Regions from separate parts of the Nonomuraea sp. NPDC050790 genome, predicted to be linked through region 1. Evidence: riboswitches for the same ligand, from Rfam matches in the RefSeq annotation. Region 1 holds a riboswitch; each other region holds the start of a gene.
What was found. A riboswitch is a leader RNA that binds a small molecule or an ion and turns the genes downstream of it on or off. The one in region 1 is predicted to bind cobalamin.
Positions count from the first base shown of each region.

Region 2: linked by a shared signal. The riboswitch ahead of cobN (cobaltochelatase subunit CobN) and the one ahead of ACIBEJ_RS00110 (ABC transporter substrate-binding protein) in region 1 are both predicted to bind cobalamin.
Region 3: linked by a shared signal. The riboswitch ahead of ACIBEJ_RS14035 (ribonucleoside-diphosphate reductase subunit alpha) and the one ahead of ACIBEJ_RS00110 (ABC transporter substrate-binding protein) in region 1 are both predicted to bind cobalamin.

Region 1 is NZ_JBITGF010000001.1:18,571-21,836, reverse strand. It holds gene ACIBEJ_RS00115 (FecCD family ABC transporter permease) at 1-526, opposite strand, end outside; gene ACIBEJ_RS00110 (ABC transporter substrate-binding protein) at 523-1,533, opposite strand; cobalamin riboswitch at 1,573-1,702, opposite strand; gene ACIBEJ_RS00105 (PepSY domain-containing protein) at 1,841-2,443, shown strand; gene ACIBEJ_RS00100 (fumarate reductase/succinate dehydrogenase flavoprotein subunit) at 2,510-3,266, opposite strand, start outside.
Region 2 is NZ_JBITGF010000011.1:267,855-271,120, forward strand. It holds gene cobN (cobaltochelatase subunit CobN) at 1-1,771, opposite strand, end outside; cobalamin riboswitch at 1,802-2,008, opposite strand; gene ACIBEJ_RS43705 (precorrin-3B synthase) at 2,000-3,211, shown strand; gene ACIBEJ_RS43710 (precorrin-8X methylmutase) at 3,208-3,266, shown strand, end outside.
Region 3 is NZ_JBITGF010000002.1:1,211,276-1,214,541, forward strand. It holds gene ACIBEJ_RS14030 (Bug family tripartite tricarboxylate transporter substrate binding protein) at 1-898, shown strand, start outside; cobalamin riboswitch at 923-1,126, shown strand; gene ACIBEJ_RS14035 (ribonucleoside-diphosphate reductase subunit alpha) at 1,241-3,266, shown strand, end outside.

The DNA.
Region 1 (3,266 bases):
CCACGGCCGACAGCACCTCCGCCGTGGCCACTCCGGCCAGCACGAGCCTGACCGTGGTCATCCGGCCGCCGGCCCTGGCCAGGCCGTACACGAGGAAGAGCGCGAGCAGGGCGCCGGCGAAGGCGGCCAGGGGCAGGGTCAGCGCGCCGAAGAACAACAGGTTGAGCACCATCACGGCGACGGCGCCGACGGTGCCGCCGGAGGAGACGCCGAGCAGCATCGGGTCGGCCAGCGGGTTGCGCACCAGCGCCTGCAGCGCCATGCCGCACACCGACAGCCCGGCGCCGACGACCGCGCAGAGCAGCACGCGCGGCAGCCGTACGTCCATGACGATCGTCTCGCGAACGGCCGGCCAGGTGGCCTCGCCCAGCGGTAACCGGAGCCGGTGCAGCACGATCGACCAGACCTCGCCGAACGGCAGGGCGACCGACCCGGCCGCGACGCCCGCCGTCGCGGCCAGCAGCAGCGCGGCGGCGAGCACGAGCAGGACCAGCGGGTACGGCGCCCGCCGCACCGCCCCCGTCACCCGAACCGGTCCGGATGGATCTGCCTGGCCAGCGCCTCGACTCCCGCGGGCACCCGGACCCCGAGCACCGCCGACGACAGCGGCAGCACGGCGAAGCGCCGCTTCTTGATCGCGGGCACGTCCTTGAGCGCCGGGCTGGACAGCAGGAAGCTCTTCTTGGCCTCGACGGTGGTGTCGCCGTAGTCGTAGATGACGATGATCTCGGGCGCGCGCTCGGCGACCTGCTCGAAGGAGACGTTGCCCCACGCCTTGGGCAGGTCGGCGAAGAGGTTGGTCCCGCCGGCCAGCTTGATCATCTCGTTGCCGATGCCGGCGCCGCCGGCGGTGAAGGCGGTCTTGTCGCCGGAGTCGTAGACGAACACCTTGGCGGGGGTCACCTCGCCGAGCCGCTTCTTGACCTCGTCCAGGACCGTGCGCATGGCGCTGACCTGCCGTTCGGCTCGGCCGGGGACGCCGAAGACGCGGCCGATCGCGCGGATCTCCTCCTCGGCCTGGGCCGCGGTCACCGGGCCCTTCGGGCACTCCTCGGAGTTGACGTGGGTGTCGATCCCGGACTTGGCCAGCACGTCCCTGCCCCGGCCCTCCTTGGCGTCGAAGGCGCTCTCGAAGCCGCCGTAGACGAAGTCGGGCTCGGCCGCGAGCAGCGCCTCGAAGGAGGGGTACTCCTTGGCCAGCACCGCGATCCGGTCATACGCGGCCTTGTACTCGGGCAAGATCGCGTCATCAAGGTAAGCCGTGCCGACCATCGACCTCTCCAGCCCGAGCGCGAGCATGATCTCGGTGGCGTGCTGGTTGAGCGCGACGGCCCGGCGCGGCGGGCGTTCGTAGGTGGTGCTGACGCCGCAGCTCACGACCGTGACGGGGAATCCGGCGGGGGCTCGGTCCGCCTCCTGTGCGGCGGGTTTCCGGGTGCTCGCGCAGCCGGCCAGCAGGGCCGAGGCGACGATCAGGGGTACGAGCGCGCGCGGGCTCGCGGGGAAGGGCATGCCGTCCACCGTTCCTCTCATGGGGAGATCCGCCCCAAGGTCGTGAGGTGGCGACCGCGTGAGTCTCCTGGCTCTCGGGTCAACGCTCGCCCCGGCCTTCCCGCCCTCGGGAGAGGGCAGTGGCGTCATCGGGGTCCGCTCGCCGATCACAGTGGCGGGACCGCGCCGGATTCACACCGGCTTCCTCGTTCCGCCGTCGCCTATTTCGGGATCTATCGTGGCATATCCGGAGCGCTGGCGGCCCTGCGGATCGCGTTCATGATCTACTGACCTGCGGGAATGCCTAGGAGATATCCCGGGCAGCGTGCACGTCATGGGGGAAAATTCAATGAAGCACGCTATCCGCGCGGCCGCGGCCGCCGCCGCGCTGTTCACGATCACGGCCTGTGGTTCCGGGGGCACCCAGAACACGGCGGGGCTCGCCGTCCAGAGCCCTGCCACGCCGCCGGCCGATCCCAGTGACATGGGCTCGCCGAGCGCCTCGGCCAGTCCGGGCGCCGACGGCGTCAAGAAGGCGGGCGAGGCCGCGCTGGCCGCGGTGGAGGGCACCGTCACCGGCCTGGACTCCGACGACGGCGTCTGGAAGGTGACCGTCGTCGGCGCGGACGGCGCCGAGAGCAAGGTCCGGGTCGACGCGATGACGTGGAAGGTCGTCGGCACCCCGTCGGCCGAGGCGGACGACGACGCGGAGAAGGCCAAGCACAAGGCGAGGGCGGAGGCGGCCAAGATCAGCTACTCCGACGCCGCGGAGAAGGTCGCGGGCGAGTACCCGGACGCCACGATCGAGGAACTGTCCCTGGACCGCGACAACGGCACGGTCGTGTGGGAGGCCGACGTCACCACCGCCGACGGCGCCAAGGCGAAGGTCAAGGTCAACGCCGATGACGGCAGCGTGGTCTCGCCGTCGGCCTCACCGGAGTCGACCGGCTGACACCTACGGGCGGATGAGGAGGCGGCGCTACCCGGCCGGTGCCCGTCGCGCGCAGGCGACGCGGCGCTACCTCGCCAGCGCACGTCGCGCGTAGGCGCGCACGTCGGCGTCCGGGTCGTCCAGCGCCGTCTCCAATGCCGTGCCCGCCTCCGGCGTGCCCGCCCAGCGGGTCAGCGCCAGCACGGCCGCCTTGCGCACGTCGAGGTTGCCGTCCGACAGCGCCGCCACGAGCGGGGGCAGCGCGTCGGCGGGGTCGGCGGCGGCGAGCGCACGGGCCGCGCCCACCCGCACCTCCCACCGCTCATCACCCATCGCCGGTACGGCTGCCGCCGCCAACACGGCTGCCTCCGTCAGCACGCCACCAGCACTGCCCGACGCCTCCGCTGCGGCCCCCGGCCGCTCCGCGGCGGTTGCCCGCGCATCCAGGTTCGCGGTGAGGCCCCACGCCTCCAGGGCGGCGGCTCTGACCAGGGGGTCGGGGTCGGTGGCCAGTGTTCGCAGGGCGGGGGCGGGCTTGCCGATGAGGCCGAGGCCCTTGGCCACCCAGACCCTTACCTCGCGTGACGGGTCCTGCGCGGACGCGGCCAACAGAGCGGGCTCGTCCAGCGAGATCAGGCCGCGGACCGCCTCGATGCGCACCCGGTGGTCGGCGTCGCCGGTGGCGGCGGCGAAGACGGTCCGGTCGCCGAGGCGCAGCGCCCGCAGCAGGTCCAGGGCGGTGGCGCGGACGAACGGGTCGCCACTGGCCAGCGCCGGCTCCAGGGCGAGGGGCGGGCGGAGCACCTCGGCGAGTTCGCGCAGGCCGGTGGCGGCGGCCCGCCGT
Region 2 (3,266 bases), on a different contig from region 1:
CGTAGGACTCGGCCCTGGCCATCGGCGGCACCATGTGGTCCACCAGCACCGCGTGCGCCCGCCGCTTGGCCTGCGTGCCCTCGCCCGGGTCGTTGACCAGGAACGGGTAGATGAGCGGCAGGTCGCCGATCGCCGCGTCGGTGCCGCACGAGGCCGACATCCCGGCCGATTTGCCGGGCAGCCACTCCAGGTTGCCGTGCTTGCCCACGTGCACCATGGCGTGCGCCCCAAATGCTGTGTCGCTCCCACCCCCCTCTCCGAGGGGCCCACCCCCCGTGGAGAGCCAGCGGTAGGCGGCCAGGTAGTGGTGGCTGGGCGGCAGGTCGGGGTCGTGGTAGATGGCGATCGGGTTCTCGCCGAAGCCGCGCGGCGGCTGGACCATGACCACCACGTTGCCCGCCTGGAGCGCGGCCAGCACGATGTCGCCCTCGTGCACGAACAGCTCGCCCGGCGGCGGGCCCCAGTGCCGCTCCATGCCGGCGCGCAGGTCCGCGGGCAGCGTGCGGTACCAGCGCTCGTAGTCGGCGGCGGGGATGCGGACCGGGTTCCCCGCCAGGTGCTCCTCGGTCAGCCAGTCCTGGTCCTGGCCGCCGGCGGCGATCAGCGCGTGGATGAGCGCGTCGCCATCCTGCTCGGCCACGCCGGGGAAGCCCTCGCCCAGGTCGTAGCCGGCCTCGGCGAGCCTGGCCAGGAGCCCGACCGTGCTGGCCGGGGTGTCCAGGCCGACCGCGTTGCCGACCCTGGAGTGCTTGGTCGGGTACGCCGACAGCATGACCACCAGGCGGCGCTCGGCCGGGGGAGTGTGGCGGAGCAGGCCGTGCCGTACGGCGATGCCCGCCACCCGGCGGGCCCGCTCGGGGTCGGCCGTGTAGACGGTCAGGCCGTCCTCGTCGATCTCCTTGAACGAGAACGGCACCGTGATGATCCGGCCGTCGAACTCGGGGATGGCCACCTGGGAGGCGGCGTCCAGCGGGGACAGGCCGTCGTCGTTGTCCTCCCACTCCTTCTTGCCGCTGGTCAGGCAGAGCCCTTGCAGGATCGGGACGTCCAGGGTGGCCAGCGCGCCGACGTCCCAGGCCGCGTCGTCGCCGCCGGCGCCCGCCGTGGCGGGTCGCGAGCCGCCCGCCGCGAGCACGGTCACGACCAGGGCGTCGGCGGTACGCAGGACGTCGAGCAGGGCGGGCTCGGCCGTCCTGAGCGAGGAGCAGTACACCGGCAGCGGCCGGCCGCCAGACTCCTCGATCGCCTGGCACAGCGACTCCACGAACCCGGTGTTGCCCGCCACGTGGTGCGCCCGGTAGTACAGGATGCCGATCACGGGTCCCTCGACCGCCTTGGACTCGCGTTCCAGCGGGCCCCAGGAGGGCATGGGGGCGGGCGGGGCGAAGCCGTACCCGGTCAGCAGGACCGTGTCGGACAGGAAGCGGTGCAGCTCGGCGAGGTTGGCGGGGCCGCCGTGGGCGAGGTAGGCGTGCGCTTCGGCGACGACGCCCGCGCTCACCGTGGACAGCTCCATCAGCTCCGCGTCGGGGGCCTGCTCGCCGCCGAGCACGACGACCGGGCGGGGGCCTGCCAGGAGCGCGTCGAGGCCCTCCTCCCACGCGCGCCGGCCGCCGAGCAGCCGGACCACGATCAGGTCGACGCCGTCCACGAGCGCGGGCAGGTCGTCGGTGAGCAACCTCGCGGGGTTGCCGAGGCGGTAGTCCGCGCCGCTCGCGCGCGCGCTCAGCAGGTCGGTGTCGGATGTAGAGAGCAGCAGAACGCCAGGCACGCCGCAGTCCTCCCTCGGGGTCCTCGCCCCGTTCGCAGGTGTCGCGACGGCAGGAGTCTCCTGGCTCCCGGATCGACGCTCACCCCGGCCTTCCCACCCGTCGCCGGGCAGTGGCCTGTGGTGGGGTTCGCTCCCCGGTCACAGTGGCGGGACCGCGCCGGTTTCTCACCGGCTTCCTCCCATTGCCGTCGCCTAAGGATGAGCCTACTGGGCGTTACCATCCTCATCGTGTCCATAGCCGACTTTTCCGGACGTCTCCGCCCAGATGCCTGTCCGGGGGCGCTACAGACGCACGCCGCCGCGGACGGTCCGCTGGCCAGGATCCGCCTGCCCGGCGGGGCCGTCACCCCAGCTCAGCTCCGTGAACTGGCCGCCTTCTGCACCGGCGGGATCGAGCTGACCTCGCGCGCCAACGTCCAGGTGCGCGCGCTGGAGTCTCCCGCGCTGTTCGCCGGCCGGATGGCCGCCGTGGGCCTGCTGCCGTCGCCCACGCACGAGCGGGTCCGCAACATCGTCGCCTCCCCGCTCGGCGGGCGGCTGACCGGCTTCGCCACCCATCCGCTCGTGGAGGAACTGGACCGCGCCCTGTGCGCCCGCCCCGACCTGGCCGAGCTGCCCGGCCGCTTCCTGTTCGCCCTGGACGACGGCACCGGCGACGTGGCCGCGCTGGGCGCCGACGTCACGCTGGTCGAGGACGGCGTCCTGCTGGCCGGGACGCCCTTCTCGATGCCGGGCGCGGGCGTGGACGTCCTGCTGGCCGCCGCGGCCGCCTTCCTCGCCGAGCGCGGCGACAGCGGCGCCTGGCGCATCGCCGAACTCCCCGACGGCCCCGCCCGCATCGCCGCGAGACTCACCTCCGCCCGGCCCGCCTCCGCCCGGCCCGCCTCCGCCCGGCCCGCCTCCGCCCGGCCCGCCTCCGCCCGGCCCGCCTCCGCCCCGCCTGCCTCCGCCCGGCCCCACCCCGCCTCCGCCCGGCCAAACCCCGCCTCCGCCCGGCCGCTCCATCCCGAGCGGGCGCGTGGGGCCGGGGTGGTCGTGGTGCCGGGCGGGCGGGTGGCGGTGGAGGCGGTGGTCCCGCTCGGGCGGCTCACCGCGGCCCAGGCGCGCCTGCTCGCCACCCTCGACGCCCAGGTACGGCTCACGCCGTGGCGTACCGTCGTCCTCCTCGACCTCCCCGAGATCCCCGACCTGACCGGATCCGGCCTGGTCACGGACCCGGACTCCCCGTGGACCGGGGTGAGCGCGTGCACCGGCAGCCCCGGCTGCGCCAAGTCCCTGGCCGACGTCCAGCACGACGCCGCCCGGTGGGTGGCCACCCGTATCCACCGCCCGGACCTCCCGGTGCACTGGGCGGGCTGCGAACGCCGCTGCGGCCTGCCCAAGGGCCCGGTCATCGAGATGGTCGCGACCGGCGACGGATACCAGGAAAGGCAGAAGTGAGCGACTACATACGCGACGGCGCCGAGATCTACCGGCGTTCGTTCGCCACCATCCG
Region 3 (3,266 bases), on a different contig from region 1:
GCTCGGCCTGGCCGCCTGTGCCGCCGGTTGCGCGACCTCGGGCGGCGGCGCGAACGTCCTCGGCCCCTTCGGCGTCGTCCCCGGCGGCGAGCGATGGGCCTCGGTCGCCCAGGCGCTCTACCGCACCCTGCGCAGGACCGGCTACCCCGCCACCGGCGCCGGCGCGGCGACCAACGTCACCGTGACCGGCCTGCCCGCCCTGGCCGCCGCCGAGATGAACGACCAGCGTCCCATGCACGTGGCCACCACGCCGCTGGCCAGGCTCACCGGCAACGTCGAGGTGCTGGTCGTGCCGGCCAACTCGCGGCTGAAGGACTTCGACGCCTTCGCCGCCCACCTGCTGGCCCAGCCGGAGCGCACCTACCTGGCCGGCGGGCCGCTGGGCGAGCCCGACCACCTGCTGTTCGGGCTGATCGCGCAGGGGCTCGGCGTGGACGTCAGGAAGATCGACTACACCGGCTACCCGGGCGCCCAGGAGGTGGCGGCGGCCATGCAGGGCGGCAAGGTCGCCGCGGCCACCGGGCGGCTGCGCGACTGGCGGGCCAGGCTCGAGTCCGGCAGGATCCGGCCGCTGGCCGTCTCCTCCGCCGCCCGGGTTCCCGGCGTCGAGGCGCCCACCCTCCTGGAGTGCGGGGTGCGGGTCGACTTCGCCGACTGGTGCGCGGTGGTCGGGCCCGCCGCCATGGACGGTGAACGGCGGGGCGCCGCCGTCCGCATGATGGAGGACGCGACCCGGTCGGCCCCCTGGCACGAGGCCTGCCGCGACGGCGGCTGGGAGGCCATCCCGCTCGCCGGCGACGACTTCGCCACCTGGCTGGCCACCGAGTCCGCCCGCACCCGGAAAGTACTCCGCGAACTGGGCATGCTCGACACGCCGAGCACAACATACCGGGGATAGTTGCGGGATCGGCCACTAGATGTAGGATCCTGCACTGTCGCTGGTTCGCCTCCCAGGAGGCGGAGCAAAAGGGAACCTGGTGCGATTCCAGGGCTGCCCCGCAGCGGTAAGCGGGAACGACCGCCGTCATGAGCACTGGACCTCCGGGTCCGGGAAGCGACGGCCAGTAGGACTCACGCGTTGAGACGCCCGCGAGCCCGAAGACCTGCCAGCGGTTGTCCGTCCATTGGGCCTCGAGGGAGGGCCCGGGGGCTGCGCGGCCGGGGGATCTCCGTACTTTGCCGCGTGCGCTCTCGCGTGCCCTCTCGCAGGGGGATAGCTCGCTCGCGAGGAGTGTTGCACGTGACGCAGATCGTTGAGATGGATCGGCGGCTGGCCATCGAGGAGGCGGCGGCGCGCGTGATCGCCGACCCGGCCAACTCCCGGATCGCCGCGCGGCTGCTGGCCGAGGAGATCGCCGAGGAGGCGGCGGGCCAAGGGGTCCGCTCGTTCGCCGACTCGATCGCCGCCACGCACGCGGCCGGTCTCATCCAGGACGCCCTCGCCGACTTTGTCCAGAAAAATCGTGAAAAGCTGGATGATCTCATCGACGCCGAGGCCGACGAGCGCTTCGAGTACTTCGGCCTGCGCACGGTCTACGACCGCTACCTGCTGCGCCACCCCGAGACCCGCAAGGTGCTGGAGCGCCCGCAGCACTTCATGCTCCGCGTCGCCTGCGGCCTGTCCGAGACGGCCGAGGAGGCCGCCGAGCTCTACGCGCTGATGTCCACCTTGTCCTACCTGCCCTCCTCGCCCACGTTGTTCAACTCGGGCGCGCGCCGCCCGCAGCTCTCCTCCTGCTTCCTGCTGGACTCGCCGCGTGACGAGCTCGAGTCGATCTACGACCGCTACGGCCAGGTGGCCCGCCTGTCCAAGTACGCCGGCGGCATCGGCATCTCCTGGACCCGGGTCCGCTCGCGCGGATCGCTCATCAAGGGCACCAACGGGCACTCCAACGGCATCGTGCCGTGGCTGCGCACGCTGGACTCCTCCGTGGCCGCCGTCAACCAGGGCGGCCGGCGCAAGGGCGCGGCCTGCGTCTACCTGGAGACCTGGCACGCCGACATCGAGGAGTTCCTGGAGCTTCGCGACAACACCGGCGAGGACGCCCGCCGTACCCACAACCTGAACCTGGCCAACTGGGTGCCGGACGAGTTCATGCGCCGCGTGGAGTCCGACGGCGTGTGGTCGCTGTTCGACCCGAAGACCGTCCCGCATCTCACCGACCTGTACGGCGACGCCTTCGACACCGCCTACCGCGCCGCCGAGGCGCAGGGCCTGTACACGCGCCGGCTCCCCGCCCGCACCCTCTACGGCCGGATGATGCGCACGCTGGCCCAGACCGGAAACGGCTGGATGACCTTCAAGGACGCCGCCAACCGCGTCTCCAACCAGACGGCCAGGCCGGAGAACGTCATCCACCTGTCGAACCTGTGCACCGAGATCCTGGAGGTGACCAGCGACGGGGAGACCGCGGTCTGCAACCTCGGCTCGGTCAACCTGGCCGCCCACCTCACCCCCGCCGGGCTGGACTGGGAGCGGCTGGCCGGCACCGTGCGCACCGCCGTACGCTTCCTCGATCGCACCATCGACCTGGGCTTCTACCCGACTCCCGAGGCCGAGAGGGCGAACCTGCGCTGGCGGCCGATCGGGCTCGGCGTCATGGGGCTGGCCGACGTGTTCTTCGCGCTGCGGCTGCCGTTCGACTCGCCCGAGGCGCTGGCGCTGTCGACCCGGATCGCCGAGGAGATCGCCCTCGCCGCCTACGCCACCTCCGCCGACCTGGCCGCCGAGCGCGGGCGGCACCCGTCCTACGACGACACCCGCGCCGCCCAGGGCGTGCTGCACCCCGACCACTACGGCGTCGGCTCCTCCGCGCGGTGGGACGCGCTGCGCGCCAGGATCGCCGAGACCGGGCTGCGGAACTCGCTCATGATCGCCATCGCGCCGACGGCGACGATCGCCTCGATCGCCGGGTGCTACGAGTGCATCGAGCCGCAGGTGTCCAACGTGTTCAAGCGTGAGACGCTGTCGGGCGAGTTCTTGCAGGTCAACCGCTACCTGGTGCGTGACCTTCAGGAGCGCGGGCTGTGGACGCAGGACATGCGCGACGCCATCAAGCGGGCTGACGGCTCCGTCCAGGACATCCCCGGCATTCCCGACGAGCTGAAGGTGCTCTACCGGACCGCCTGGGAGCTGCCGCAGAAGGCGCTGGTCGACCTGGCGGCGGCGCGCACGCCGTACATCGACCAGTCGCAGTCGCTGAACCTGTTCATGGCCACGCCGACCATCGGCAAGCTCTCCTCGATGTACGCCTACGCCTGGAAGC